Regions from separate parts of the Nonomuraea sp. AD125B genome, predicted to be linked through region 2. Evidence: riboswitches for the same ligand, from Rfam matches in the RefSeq annotation. Region 2 holds a riboswitch; each other region holds the start of a gene.
The links. Region 2 has a riboswitch for cobalamin ahead of ACBR40_RS18880 (ribonucleoside-diphosphate reductase subunit alpha). Riboswitches for the same ligand answer to the same signal wherever they lie in the genome.

Region 1: another riboswitch for cobalamin. It lies ahead of ACBR40_RS06185 (CbtB-domain containing protein); the one in region 2 lies ahead of ACBR40_RS18880 (ribonucleoside-diphosphate reductase subunit alpha).
Region 3: another riboswitch for cobalamin. It lies ahead of cobN (cobaltochelatase subunit CobN); the one in region 2 lies ahead of ACBR40_RS18880 (ribonucleoside-diphosphate reductase subunit alpha).

What each region holds. Positions count from the first base shown of each region.
Region 1 covers NZ_JBGLOU010000002.1:278,231-282,814, reverse strand. Annotated here, with positions in the region: gene ACBR40_RS06200 (VWA domain-containing protein) at 1-764, opposite strand, end outside; gene ACBR40_RS06195 (histidine phosphatase family protein) at 761-1,315, opposite strand; gene ACBR40_RS06190 (CbtA family protein) at 1,320-2,111, opposite strand; gene ACBR40_RS06185 (CbtB-domain containing protein) at 2,120-2,320, opposite strand; cobalamin riboswitch at 2,349-2,487, opposite strand; gene ACBR40_RS06180 (sterol desaturase family protein) at 2,492-4,165, opposite strand; gene ACBR40_RS06175 (rhodanese-like domain-containing protein) at 4,247-4,584, opposite strand, start outside.
Region 2 covers NZ_JBGLOU010000006.1:423,002-427,585, forward strand. Annotated here, with positions in the region: gene glmS (glutamine--fructose-6-phosphate transaminase (isomerizing)) at 1-124, shown strand, start outside; gene ACBR40_RS18870 (SAM-dependent methyltransferase) at 194-979, shown strand; gene ACBR40_RS18875 (Bug family tripartite tricarboxylate transporter substrate binding protein) at 1,097-2,056, shown strand; cobalamin riboswitch at 2,061-2,256, shown strand; gene ACBR40_RS18880 (ribonucleoside-diphosphate reductase subunit alpha) at 2,346-4,529, shown strand; gene ACBR40_RS18885 (ribonucleotide-diphosphate reductase subunit beta) at 4,564-4,584, shown strand, end outside.
Region 3 covers NZ_JBGLOU010000002.1:288,207-292,790, forward strand. Annotated here, with positions in the region: gene cobN (cobaltochelatase subunit CobN) at 1-1,617, opposite strand, end outside; cobalamin riboswitch at 1,651-1,858, opposite strand; gene cobG (precorrin-3B synthase) at 1,869-3,287, shown strand; gene ACBR40_RS06225 (precorrin-8X methylmutase) at 3,284-3,904, shown strand; gene cobJ (precorrin-3B C(17)-methyltransferase) at 3,911-4,584, shown strand, end outside.

The sequences.
Region 1 (4,584 bases), on a different contig from region 2:
AGCCGCACGCCGGGCACGCGGGCGCGGGCGGCGGCGATCCTGGCCGCCAGCGCCGACTCCTCCGCCGCCCAGCGGGCCGCGAACGCCGCCGCGTCCGCCTCGAAGGCCAGCCGCCGCCGCACCACCTCGGCCCGCTCCTCCGGGTCCCGTGACGCCCGGACCTCGACCGTCAGGCCGAACCGGTCCAGGAGCTGCGGGCGCAGCTCGCCCTCCTCCGGGTTCATGGTCCCCACCAGCAGGAAGCGGGCGGCGTGGCGTACCGACACGGACTCGCGCTCGACGTAGCACGTCCCCAGGGCGGCGGCGTCGAGCAGCAGGTCCACGAGGTGGTCGTGCAGCAGGTTCACCTCGTCCACGTACAGCACGCCGCGGTGAGCGGCGGCCAGCAGGCCGGGCTCGAACGCCTTCACGCCCTCCGTCAGCGCCCGCTCCACGTCGAGCGAGCCGGCCAGCCGGTCCTCCGACGCGCCCACGGGCAGCTCCACCAGGGCCGCCGGACGTTCCACGCCCTCGGCCCCCGGCTCGTGCGGCCCGTCCGGGCAGCCGGGGTCGGGCGCGGCCGGATCGCAGGCGAACCGGCACCCCGGCACCACGGCCACCGAGGGGAGCTGGGCGGCCAGCGCCCGTACGATCGTGGACTTCGCCGTTCCCTTCTCCCCGCGTACGAGCACCCCGCCCACCCGGGGTGAGACCGCGTTCAGCACCAGCGCCAGCTTCAGGTCGTCGAGGCCGACGACGGCGCTGAACGGATAGGTGACGATCAAGACTTCCAGACCTTCCGGTTGACATGGGCCACCCGCCAGCCGTCGCGCGTGACGACCAGCTCGGTGGTGGACAGGGGCGCCACATCGAAACGGGCGGTGGCCCGCGGGCCCAGCCCGAGGGCGTGACCGAGCGCCGCCCGGATGGCGCCGGCGTCGCAGACGGCGACCGCCTCGGGCTCGTCCCGTGCCGCTTCGAGCCAGCCGGCGACCCGGACGGCGAGCGCGGCCAGGGACTCGCCGCCGTGCGGGGCGGCGTCCGGGTCGGTCAGCCAGCTCGCCAGCGCCTCCGGCTCCTCCCGCGCCACCCGCTCGTACGGCAGGCCGCGCCACCGCCCGCAGTCCGCCTCCCGCAGGGCCGGAGCCTCACGTGGCTCCAGCCCCAGAGCGGCGGCGGTCCGCCGGGCGGCCCTGGCCGGGGCCACCCACGCGGGGAGCGCGGCGAACCCCAGCGCGGCGGCCCTGGCCAGGCTCGCCTCGTCGGCGTCGTCCTCCTCGCGGGGGAAGCACGCGGCCCGCATGCCCGGCGTCGTGGCGTGCCGGACGAACAGCACCCGCTCAGCCCGGCACGGCGAGGGGCGCGGGAGCCGCCGCGCGCCGCGCCACCCGGTCGCTCGCCCAGCCGAACAGCACGCCGAACGCCGTCCAGAAGACGAGCTGGGTGCCGAGCGAGGCGAGCCTGAACTGCCACAGCAGCGTGGCCGGGAAGCCGTCGGGCACCTCGTCGACCGCCGGCAGCAGCCACCAGGCGGCGGCCACGGGCACGAGGAAGGCGGCCACCGCCGCCACCCACCGTGCCCAGTCGTCCCCGGTGGTGACCCGGCGGGCCGTGGCCACCGCGATCGCCGTCGCGGCCAGCCCCACGAGGATCATCACCACGTAGAGCAGGGTGCGGCTGTCGATGGTCTCCGGGTCGCCCACCGCCGGTGGGTTGGCCGGATATTTCACGAAGGGAACCAGGATGACCGCGCCGAACGCCGTCCCGGCGGCGGCCAGCGCCAGCCGCCCGTCCGAACGCGGCCCGACCCGCCCGCGCAGGCCCGCGAACACCAGGGCGAACACGCCGCCGACGGCCAGCCCGTAGAGCCCGGTGGCCAGGAAGAGCGCGGCCTTCTGCGCCGGCCTGCTGACCGCGGCCCCTTCGCCGTGGTCGTGCGCCGCCTCCCCGGCGGTGTGGTCGTGCGCCGCCTCCTCGGCGGCGTGGTCGTGCGCGGCCGTCCCGGCGGCCGCCTCCTCCAGGGCGATCGCGTCATCCACGCGAGGCTCGCCGAAGACGAAGGCGAAGCCGCCCGCGACGAGTCCGGCCAGCAGCCCCATGAGCAGGCCCCTGACCAGGAGAGTGCGTACCACCCCGCCCCCTAGTGGCAGGGCACGCCGAGCAGATGCCGCCCGTCGTGCATGAGTTCGTGCAGGAATGCTCCCGTCTGGGAGATGGCGCCGTTGTCCATCAGGACGAGGTACGCCACGAGCAACAGCACGGGCACGGCCAGCAGCCAGGGCCGCAGGCGCGGGAAGGGAATGGACGACGGAACGGACGACGGGCTGGACAACCCGCTCATGTGAGCCTCCTCAGGGTGACGCGTCCCATGTTGCGAGGTCACGGTCGCCAAGCGACCTGGCTCCCGGGATCAACGTCCCGGATACAGTGGCGCGTCCGCACCGGCATCTCACCGGATTTCCCTTGGACAACCGTGAAATCTCCCGGAACGTATCCTTTTCTCCCGTTCGCGTCAATGCGTCCCCGGGGCGGGCAGGTCGGCGTGGCAGGCGCCGGAGGCACGGAAGGGCTCGGCGAGCTGGGCGAGGTACGCGGTGGGGTAGTCGGGCTTGGCCGCCATGCCGAGCTGGTCGGAGGTGAAGCGGCGGGCGGGGTCGTAGGAGAAGGTGCCGAGCAGGTGATCCCAGGTCAGGGTGAACAGGCCGAAGTTGACGTCGCCGATCCCGGCCCACTTGAGATGGTGGAAGCGGTGGCCCTCGTTGAGCGCGAGCACGTACGTGAGCGGGCCGACGCGGTAGTCGGCGTTGGAGTGCTGGAGCAGCAGTTGCACGGCGACGGCGACGGCCAGGGCGGAGGCGACATCGACCGGCAGGCCGACGAGGATGAGCGGGGCGACGCCGGCGCCCATCTCCACGGTCTGGTGCAGGGGGTGCTTCATCAGCCCGTTGAAGCCGTAGAAGCGCTTGACGGAGTGGTGGACGGCGTGGAAGCGCCACAGCACGCCGATCTTGTGGCTCGCGTAGTGCGTCAGGGTGATGCCGAGGTCGGCGATCAGGACGGCGGCCAGGACCTGCAGCGCGAAGGGCCATGAACGCGGCCACAGGTCGGCGACCGTGACGGTGGCCGCCAGCAGCGGGATGACGCCGACGCTGACGAGCAGCAGCAGCTCGTTGACCGCCGCGTGGGCGACGTCGCGGGCGCCGTCCCCGGCCGGGCTGTTCCATTCGGCCTCGTACGGCAGGGCGCGTTCGGCCGCGAAGGAGCAGCCGATCGCGGCCGGCAGCAGGCCGACCAGCCAGAGCTTGGAGGCGCCGGAGGCGGCCAGCGCGATGGCGGCGCCGTTGACGCCGAGCAGCATGAACGGGACATATCCATAACGGATGACTGTGCGGTGCATGCCGATCAGCCTCGCGGCGGCCGGCCGTCCGGGGCTTGGACGGATCCGCTGTCTTACCGCCCGCACGAGGTGGATGAGCTGGGAGGGGGCCAGGCCGAACATCTCGTGGCAGACCCGGGTCAGGTGGGAGCCGTCGGCGAAACCCGCGCCGTGCGCGGCCTCGGTCAGCGTGGCGCTGTCGCGGGCCAGCTCGATGGCGCGGCGCAGCCGGGCCCAGCGCACGTAGACCGGGTAGGGCAGGGCGAGCTCGGCGGTGAACAGATGGCCGAGGCGGCTGGCCGACAGGTGGACGGCGCCGGCCAGGTCGGTGAGCCGGACGGGGCCGGCCAGCAGCTCCGGCAGCAGCTCCAGCGCTCTCCGCAGCGCCGGGTGGCGCGGGCCCGGGACCGGGGCCGTCCAGGCACGTACGAGCGCGGCCGGATCGCGGGACTCGTCGCCGGCCGGCACCAGGGCGTGCGCCGCGTCCACCCAGGCGCCGACCCGGTCGCGGCCCGGCCAGGCCGCAGCGGTGAGCAGGTGGCGGCCCGCGCCGCCGGCCGGATCGAGATAGAGCATGTCGGCGCGGGCGCCGGGGCCGCCGCGCACGGCGTGCCTGGCGCGCGGCGGAATGATCGCCGCCCGCACCCGGCGGCGGATGTGGTGGGCGTCGGCCAGCTCCACCGTCCCGGCGGTCACGATGAGGACCTGGAGGGCGGCGTGCGCGTGCGGCTCGGTGGCGCCGACCTCGCCGCTGAAGGCGAGCCAGCCCGGCCGCAGCATAGTCGTCCCCTGCCACCCGGCCGCGGTCATGGCTGTCGTCCTCCACGATCTGGCCGCCGTGGGGGGAGACGGAGTGATCGGCGCGGCGGGCGATCCGCGTCCAGTGTGCCATCAGACCACGCGGAAGTGGTGGGTGCCGTCCCGCTCAAGCTGCTCCACCAGGCCGTACTCCCACGTGAGGTACGCCTCCATCGCCGTCCTGGCGTTGTCGGTCCCCTCGTACGGCCGCCGGTACCGATCAACCGGCTCGACCGCGTAGCGCCCCGGATCCGACTCGACCGGTCCGCGCCAGGCGGCCGTGCCGCCGTCCAGGCCGAACACCGGCGCAGGGGTGAGCCGGCGCAGGTCCGCCGCGGCGAAACGCGCCAGCACGCCGTCCGGGCAGGTGACGACGAACCGGTCAGCCGGGCCGGTCGCGGCGAGCGCGGCGGCCAGCCGTGACCGGATGG
Region 2 (4,584 bases):
GGTCGAGCTGGACCCGATCCTGCTCACCATCCCGCTCCAGCTCCTCGCCTACCACGCCGCGGTCGCGCTGGACCGGGACGTCGACAAGCCGCGCAATCTAGCCAAGAGCGTTACTGTTGAGTAATTGACTCCAATTAAGCCACATTTCGCTCTGGGTAGTGTTATCTGGGGCCGGACAGCATAAATTCGATACGTGCGGCAGTTCGACCAGCAACGGCCCAATCTCGCACGCATGTACGACTACATGCTCGGCGGGACGGACAACTTCGCGGTCGACCGCCTGGCCATCGAGCAGCTCGCCGAGCTGGTCCCGGAGGCGGTCCCGCTGGCCCGCGCGAACCGGGCCTTCCTGCAGCGTGCCGTGCGCTACGTCGCCGCCGCCGGGATCGACCAGTTCATCGACCTGGGCAGCGGGCTGCCGACCCAGGGCAGCGCGCACGAGGTGGCGCCCGGCGCCCGGGTCGTCTACGTCGACCACGACCCCGTCGTGGCCGCCCACGCCAAGGCCCTGCTCACGAACGTGGGCAGGGCCGTCTGCGTCGAGGCCGACCTGCTGGACGCCGACGACGTGCTGGCCAAGGCCGGTGACTTCCTCGACCTGGACCGGCCGGTCGCCGTCCTGCTGGTGTCGATCCTGCACTTCCTGCCCGACTCCGCCCAGCCGGGGCGGGCCGTGGCCCGGCTGCGCGAGCGGGTCGTCCCCGGCAGCTTCCTGGTGATCAGCCACGCCACCACGATGGGACGGCTGGGGGACGAGGAGGTCCCCCGCGGCTACCGGGGCTCGTCCGGGAGCGGGGGAGCGGACCGGCGGCCGTCCGAGATCCGGCGCTTCTTCGGCGAGTTCTCCCTTGATCCGCCCGGACTGGTTCAGGCCGTCGACTGGCGGCCGGACCGGCCGAAACTCGTGGGCGATTGGGCGCTGCCGTCGTCGCTCATGGCGGGCGTGGCCCGGAAAATCGATCATTCCACTTCCGCCTAAAAAGCGACATTTCACCAAATTTCGGCTGGTGGGATGTGTCGCCTATATGTGTATCTCTGCGTAATGTGTGAATAACTGTAGGTAAGGGGGATTCGCGGAGCTTCGGGGGAGAGACACATGCGCCGTCGACGTTTCCTGGCAAGCCTGCTGGCCGCGTCCGGCACGGCGGTGCTCGGCGGCTGCGGCGCCTGGCAGGCCGGCGGCGGCCCCGGCCGATCGGGGCTGCGGGCGCGGTTCGTCATCAACCCGGCCGCCCGCCGCTGGAGCGAGGTCGGGCGGGCGCTCGCCGGCGCGGCCCGCGCCGCCGGGTACGAGACCGGCACCGGCACCAAGGTCACCGTGAGCGGCCTGTCCGCGATGACCGCCGCCGAGCTCAACAACGGTCAGACCCTGCTCGACCTGGCCACCCCCCTCGCCCGGCTGGCCGGCGACGTCGAGGTCGTGGTCGTGCCCGGCGACTCCCGCTTCAAGGACTTCGAGGGCTTCGCCGCCCAGTTGCTGGCCAGGCCCGGCGCCACGCCGCTGGCCGGCGGCCCGCAGGGCGCGCCCGACCACCTGCTGTTCGGCCTGATCGCCAAGGGTATCGGCGCCGACGCCCGTCAGGTCGACTACACCGGCTATCCCGGCAGCCAGGAGGTCGTGACCGCCCTGCTGTCCGGCAAGGCCGCGGCGGCCACCGGGGCGCTCGCCGACTGGCGGGAGGGCCTCGCCCGCGGCCGGCTCCGGGCGCTCGCGGTCTCGTGCGCCCACCGGGTGCCCGAAGTGGACGCGCCGACGCTGCTGGAGTCCGGCGTACGGGTCGACTTCACCGACTGGACCGCCGCCTTCGGTCCCGAAGAGATGCCGGACGAGAGCCGCGACGCGGCCGTGCGCATGTGCGAGGAGGCGACCTCCTCCACCCGCTGGCTGGCCGCCTGCCGCGCCGCCGGCTGGGTCTCGATCCCGCTCGGCGGCGACGACTTCGTGCTGTGGCTGGCCTCCGAGGTCGAGCGCACCCGGGCCGTGCTCCATGACCTGGGGCTGATCAACTCGGCGCGAGCCACAACCTGTAGGGGCAGTTGCGGGAACGGCCACTAGATGTAGGATCCAGGTCGTCGCTGGTTCGCCCCTCGGGGCGGAGTGAAAGGGAACCCGGTGCGATTCCGGGGCTGCCCCGCAGCGGTGAGCGGGAACGACCGCCGTCATGAGCACTGGAGTGATCCGGGAAGCGACGGCCAGTAGGAGCCGATGAGGCGTGCCCGCGAGCCCGAAGACCTGCCCGCGACGTGACCGTCCATGGCCCCGAGGGAGGGCCGGCGGGGCGACGTGGCCTGCCCGCGTGGCTCTGGCGTGCCCTTCCCCGGGAATGAGCTCGCGAGGAGAGCACGTGACGCAGACCGTCGAGGCCGCCAGGCACCTGGACGCGGCCGGTCGCCGGCTGGCCATCGAGGAGGCCGCCGCCCGGGTGATCACGGACCCGGAGAACTCACGGGTCGCCGCCCGGCTGCTGGCCGAGGAGATCGCCGAGGAGGCGGCCGGGCAGGGAGTGCGCGCCTTCTCCGAGTCGGTGGCCGCCTGCCACGCGGCCGGGCTGCTCCAGGACCGGCTGGCCGCGTTCGTCGCCGAGCACGCCGCCGAGCTGGACGCCCTCGTCGACCCGGCGGCCGACGACCGTTTCGAGTATTTCGGCCTGCGCACCGTCCACGACCGTTACCTGCTGCGTCACCCCGAGACCCGGGCGGTGCTGGAGCGGCCGCAGCACTTCTTCCTGCGCGTCGCCTGCGGGCTCGCCGAGACCGTGGCGGAGGCGGCCGAGCTGTACCGGCTGATGTCGACGCTGTCGTACCTGCCCAGCTCGCCCACGCTGTTCAACTCCGGCAGCCGGCGTCCGCAGCTGTCGTCGTGCTTCCTGCTCGACTCGCCGCGCGACGAGCTGGAGGCCATCTACGAGCGCTACGGCCAGGTCGCCCGCCTGTCCAAGTACGCCGGCGGCATCGGCATCTCCTGGACCAGGGTCCGCTCGCGCGGCTCGCTGATCCGCGGCACCAACGGCCACTCCAACGGCATCGTCCCGTGGCTGCGCACCCTCGACTCCTCGGTGGCGGCGGTCAACCAGGGCGGCCGGCGCAAGGGCGCGGCCTGCGTCTACCTGGAGACCTGGCACGCCGACGTCGAGGAGTTCCTGGAGCTGCGCGACAACACCGGCGAGGACGCCCGCCGCACCCACAATCTCAACCTGGCCAACTGGGTGCCGGACGAGTTCATGCGCCGGGTCGAGGCCGACGAGGTCTGGTCGCTGTTCGACCCGAAGGAGACGCCCGACCTCACCGACCTGTACGGCGAGGAGTTCACCGCGGCCTACCGCGCGTACGAGGCGGCCGGCCGCTTCGTCCGGCAGATCCCCGCCCGCACCCTCTACGGCCGGATGATGCGCACCCTCGCCCAGACCGGCAACGGCTGGATGACCTTCAAGGACGCCGCCAACCGCACCTCCAACCAGACCGCCCGCCCCGGCAACGTCATCCACCTGTCGAACCTGTGCACCGAGATCCTGGAGGTCACCAGCGACGGCGAGACCGCCGTCTGCAACCTGGGCTCGGTCAACCTGGCCGCCCACCTGGCGGAGGGCGACCTGGACTGGGAACGGCTGCGCGGCACCGTACGCACCGCCGTGCGCTTCCTCGACCGGACCATCGACCTCGGCTTCTACCCGACGCCCGAGGCCGAGGCGGCCAACCGGCGCTGGCGGCCCATCGGGCTCGGCGTCATGGGGCTCGCCGACGTGTTCTTCGCGCTGCGGCTGCCCTTCGACTCGCCGCGGGCGCTGGAGCTGTCCACCAGGATCGCCGAGGAGATCGCGCTCACCGCGTACGACACCTCGGCCGACCTGGCCGCCGAGCGCGGCCGGCACCCCTCCTACGCCGACACCCGCGCGGCCGGCGGCGTGCTGCACCCCGACCACTACCTGCCGGCCACGCCCCGCTGGGACGCGGTGCGCGCCAAGATCGCGCGGACCGGGCTGCGCAACTCCCTCATGGTCGCCATCGCGCCGACCGCCACCATCGCCTCCATCGCCGGCTGCTACGAGTGCATCGAGCCGCAGGTGTCCAACGTGTTCAAGCGCGAGACCCTGTCCGGCGAGTTCCTGCAGGTCAACCGCTATCTGGTGGCCGACCTGCGGGAGCGCGGGCTGTGGACGCAGGAGATGCGCGACGCGATCAAGCGCGCCGACGGCTCGGTCCAGGACGTGCCCGGCATCCCCGACGACCTGAAGACGCTCTACCGCACCGCCTGGGAGCTGCCGCAGAAGGCGCTCATCGACCTCGCCGCGGCCCGCCAGCCGTACATCGACCAGTCGCAGTCGCTCAACCTCTTCATGGCCGCGCCGACCATCGGCAAGCTCTCCTCGATGTACGCCTACGCCTGGAAGAAGGGCCTCAAGACCACCTACTACCTGCGCTCGCGCCCCGCGACCCGCATCGCCCAGACCACCGTGGCCGCCGCCCCGGCCGCCCTGGACGCGATCGCGTGCTCGCTGGAGAACCCCGAGACCTGCGAAGCCTGCCAGTAGTAGCCCCCTCACCGACGTCAAGGAGTCCCACGTCATGCTGCTCGACCCCGGAATG
Region 3 (4,584 bases), on a different contig from region 2:
GGTGGCGCAGGCCGCCGACAGGCCCGCCGACTTGCCCGGCAGCCACTCCAGGTTGCCGTGCTTGCCGACGTGCACCATGGCGTGCGCCCCGAACTCGGCCGACAGCCAGCGGTAGGCGGCCAGGTAGTGGTGGCTGGGCGGCAGGTCGGGGTCGTGGTAGATGGCGATGGGGTTCTCGCCGAAGCCGCGCGGCGGCTGCACCATCACCACCAGGTTGCCGGCCCGCAGCGCCGCCAGCACGATGTCGGTGCCGTTCTCGCCCTCGTGCACGAACAGCTCGCCCGGCGGCGGCCCCCAGTGCCGCTCGATCGCCTCCCGCAGCTCCGCGGGCAGGGTGCGGTACCACTGCTCGTAGGAGGCGGCTGAGATGCGGACCGGGTTGCCCGCCAGGTGCTCCTCGGTCAGCCAGTCCTGGTCCTGGCCGCCGGCGGCGATCAGCGCGTGGATGAGCGCGTCGCCGTCCTGCTCGGCCACGCCGGGGAAGCCGTCGCCCAGGTCGTAGCCGGCCTCGGCGAGCCGGGCCAGCAGCCGTACGGTGCTCGCGGGGGTGTCCAGCCCGACGGCGTTGCCGACGCGGGAGTGCTTGGTCGGGTACGCCGACAGCATCACCACCAGCCGCCGCGCGGCGGGCGGCGTGTGCCGCAGCAGGCCGTGGCGCACCGCGATGCCCGCCACCCGGGCGGCCCGTTCGGGGTCGGCGACGTAGACGGTCAGCCCGTCGGGGTCGATCTCCTTGAACGAGAACGGCACCGTGATGATCCGCCCGTCGAACTCGGGGATCGCCACCTGGGAGGCGGCGTCCAGCGGCGACAGGCCGTCGTCGTTCTCCTCCCACGCCTGGCGCGTGGTGGTGAGGCAGAGCCCCTGCAGGATCGGCACGTCGAGCCCGGCCAGCGCGCCGACGTCCCATGCCTCGTCGTCGCCGCCCGCGCCGGCGGTGGCCGGACGGGAGCCGCCCGCCGCCAGCACCGTGACGACCAGCGCGTCCGCCGCGCGCAGCGTGTCGAGCAGCTCCGGCTCGGCCGCGCGCAGGGACGAGCAGAAGATCGGCAGCGCCTGCCCGCCCGCGTCCTCGACGGCGGCGCACAGTGTCTCGACGAACGCGGTGTTGCCCGCCATGTGGTGCGCCCGGTAGTAGAGCACCCCGACCACGGGGCCGCCGGTGGAGCGGGCAGGGCGTTCCAGCCGTCCCCAGGTGGGCGCGGCGGCGGGCGGCTCGAACCCGTGCCCGGTCAGCAGGACGGTGTCGGACAGGAACCCGTGCAGCTGCGCCAGGTTGGCCGGCCCGCCGTGGGCCAGGTAGGCGTGCGCCTCGGCGCACACCCCGCCGCTGACCGTGGACAGCTCCATCAGCTCGGCGTCGGGCGCCTGCTCGCCGCCCAGCACCACGACGGGGCGCGGCCCGGCCAGCAGCGCGTCCAGCCCTTCCTCCCAGGCCCGGCGCCCGCCCAGCAGGCGCACCACGACGAGATCGGTCCCCTCCGTCAGGCCGGGCAGGTCCTCGGCGGTCAGCCGGGCCGGATTGCCCAGACGGTAGTCCGCGCCGCAGGCGCGGGCGCTCAGCAGGTCGGTGTCGGAGGTGGAGAGCAGCAGGACGGTACGGCTGTCGCCAGGCACGGCGCGTTCCTCCCTCGGGGTCCTCGCCCCGGTCGCGGGTGTTGCGACGGCAGGAGTCTCCTGGCTCCCGGATCGACGCTCACCCCGGCCTTCCCGCCCGTCGCCGGACAGTGGCCTTGTGGTGGGGTTCGCTCCCCGGTCACAGTGGCGGGACCGCGCCGGATTCGCACCGGCTTCCTCCCTTTGCCATCGCCTACGCCGAAGCTTACGGCAGGAGCGACCCGCCTCAGAAGTGGCGTTACGATCCCTTCGTGCCCGTAGGTGAATTTCCCGGACGTACGCGTCCCGATGCCTGTCCGGGGGCGCTGCAGGTGCACGAGGCCGCCGACGGCCCGCTCGCCCGCGTGCGCCTGCCCGGCGGCGCGGTGTCGGCCGCGCAGCTCCGCGTGCTCGCCGCCTGCGCGGCCGAGCTGGGGGCGGACGTGATCGAGCTCACGTCGCGGGCCAACGTCCAGGTGCGGGGCCTGCGATCGCCGGACGTCTTCGCCCGGCGGATCGCGACGGCCGGGCTGCTGCCGTCGCCCGCGCACGAGCGGGTCCGCAACATCGTGGCCTCACCGCTGAGCGGACGCGGCCCGGACGGGCTGGTGGACGTGCTGGCCATGGCCCACGCCCTCGACCTGGCCCTGTGCGCGCGGCCACGGCTGGCCGGCTTACCGGGACGCTTCCTGTTCGCCCTGGACGACGGCACGGGGGATGTGGCCGGGCTCGGCGCGGACGTCACGTACGCGGCGACGGCGCTCGGCACGGACACCTCGGATGCGACGCCGGCGCTCGGCGCGGGCGTCTCGGACGTCACGTATGCGGCGACGGCGCTCGGCGCGGACGTCTCGCACGCGGCGGCCGGGAGACTGCTCCTCGCCGGAACTGACACCGGACTGACCGCCGGGCCGGACGCGGCGATCGCGCTCATGATCGACGCCGCCGAGGCGTTCCTCGACGAGCTGCCCTCCGGCGATGACCGCGCCTGGCGCGTCCGCGAGCTGGACGACGGCCCGGCCCGAATCGCCGCCCGCCTGCGCGGCGGCGCGTACCAGCCCGTCCCGGACTCGGCCCGCCTGCCCGACGACGCGAACCAGCCCCTCTCGGCCCCGGCCCGCCCGAGCGGCGGCGCAAACCCGCCCGTCCCGGACCTGGCCCGCCTGGGCGGCGGCGCGAATCCTCCTGTTCTAGCCCCGGCCCGTCGGCTGCCCGGTCCCGACCGCCTCCCGTCGCCCCGTGCAGGCAGGCCAGCGGCGGGCCGGATGGTGCAGCGGGACGGGCGGGTGGCCGTCGAGGCCGTCGTGCCGCTTGGGCGGTTGACGTCCGGCCAGGCCCTGGCGCTCGCGGACACCGGTCACGCCGTGCGGTTGACGCCCTGGCGGACCGTCGTGCTGCCGGACCTCTCCCCCGCCGAGGCGGACCGGGCCGGGAAGGCGCTCGACGGCATGGGGCTCGTCACCGACCCTGATTCCCCCTGGGCCGGCGTCACCGCCTGCACCGGCCGTCCCGGCTGCGCCAAGGCCCTCGCCGACGTACGGGCGGACGCCCGGCGCTGGGTGGAGGGCCTGGACCGCGCCCCCGCCACCCCCGTCCACTGGGCGGGCTGCGAGCGCCGCTGCGGCCTGCCGCGCGGCCCGGTCGTCCAGCTGATCGCGACCACGAACGGATACGAGGAACGCCACCCTTGAGCGACTACATCCGCGACGGCGCCGAGATCTACCGGCGCTCGTTCGCGACCATCCGCGCCGAGACCGACCTCACGGGCCTGCCGCCCGAGGTGGCCCAGGTGGCGGTGCGCATGATCCACGCCTGCGGCATGACCGACCTCGTCGACGACCTGGCCTGGTCGCCCGGGGCGGTCGTCCGGGCCCGCGAGGCGCTGCGCGGCGGCGCGCCCGTGCTGTGCGACGCCATGATGGTCGCCTCGGGCGTGACCAGGCGCAGGCTGCCCGCCGGCAACGAGGTGCTCTGCACGCTGGGCGACCCGCGCGTGCCCGAGCTGGCCGAACGGCTCGGCACCACCCGCAGCGCCGCCGCCCTTGAGCTGTGGCGCGACCGCCTGGAGGGCGCGGTGGTGGCGATCGGCAACGCGCCGACCGCGCTGTTCCGCCTCCTGGAGCTGGTCGCCGAGGGGGCGGGATGCCCGGCGGCCGTGCTCGGCATCCCGGTCGGCTTCATCGGCGCGGCCGAGTCCAAGCAGGCGCTGGCCGGCAGCGACCTGGAGTACCTGGTGGTGCACGGCCGCCGCGGCGGCAGTGCCATGACGGCGGCGGCGGTCAACGCCATCGCGGATGAGACGGAGTAGACGACGTTGACAGGACGCCTGTACGGGGTCGGCCTCGGTCCCGGTGACCCCGAGCTGGTCACGGTCAAGACGGCCCGGCTGATCGGCGAGGCCGACGTGATCGCCTACCACGCCGCCCGGCACGGCCGCAGCATCGCCCGTTCGATCGCGCTGCCGTACATGCGGGAGGGTCAGGTCGAGGAGCTGCTGCTCTACCCGCTGACCACGGAGACCACCGACCACCCGGGCGGCTACCAGGGCGCGCTCGACGACTTCTACGCCGACTGCGCCGAGCGGCTGGCCGCGCACCTGGACGCGGGCCGGACGGTGGTGGTGCTGGCCGAGGGCGACCCGCTGTTCTACGGCTCCTACATGCACCTGCACAAGCGCCTCGCCCACCGCTACCCCACCGAGGTGGTGCCCGGCGTCACCTCGGTCAGCGCAGCCTCCGCCGTGCTGGGGCGTCCGCTGGTGGAGCGGGACGAGGTGCTGACCGTGCTGCCGGGCACGTTGCCCGCCCCCGTGCTGGCCGAGCGGCTGCGCGACACCGACTCCGCCGCCGTGCTCAAGCTGGGCCGCACCTTCGGCAAGGTGCGCGACGCGCTGGCCGAGGCGGGACGGCTCGACGACGCCTGGTACGTCGAGCGCGCCACCATGGGCGCCGAGCGGGTCGCGCCGCTCAAGGACGTGGACCCGGCCGG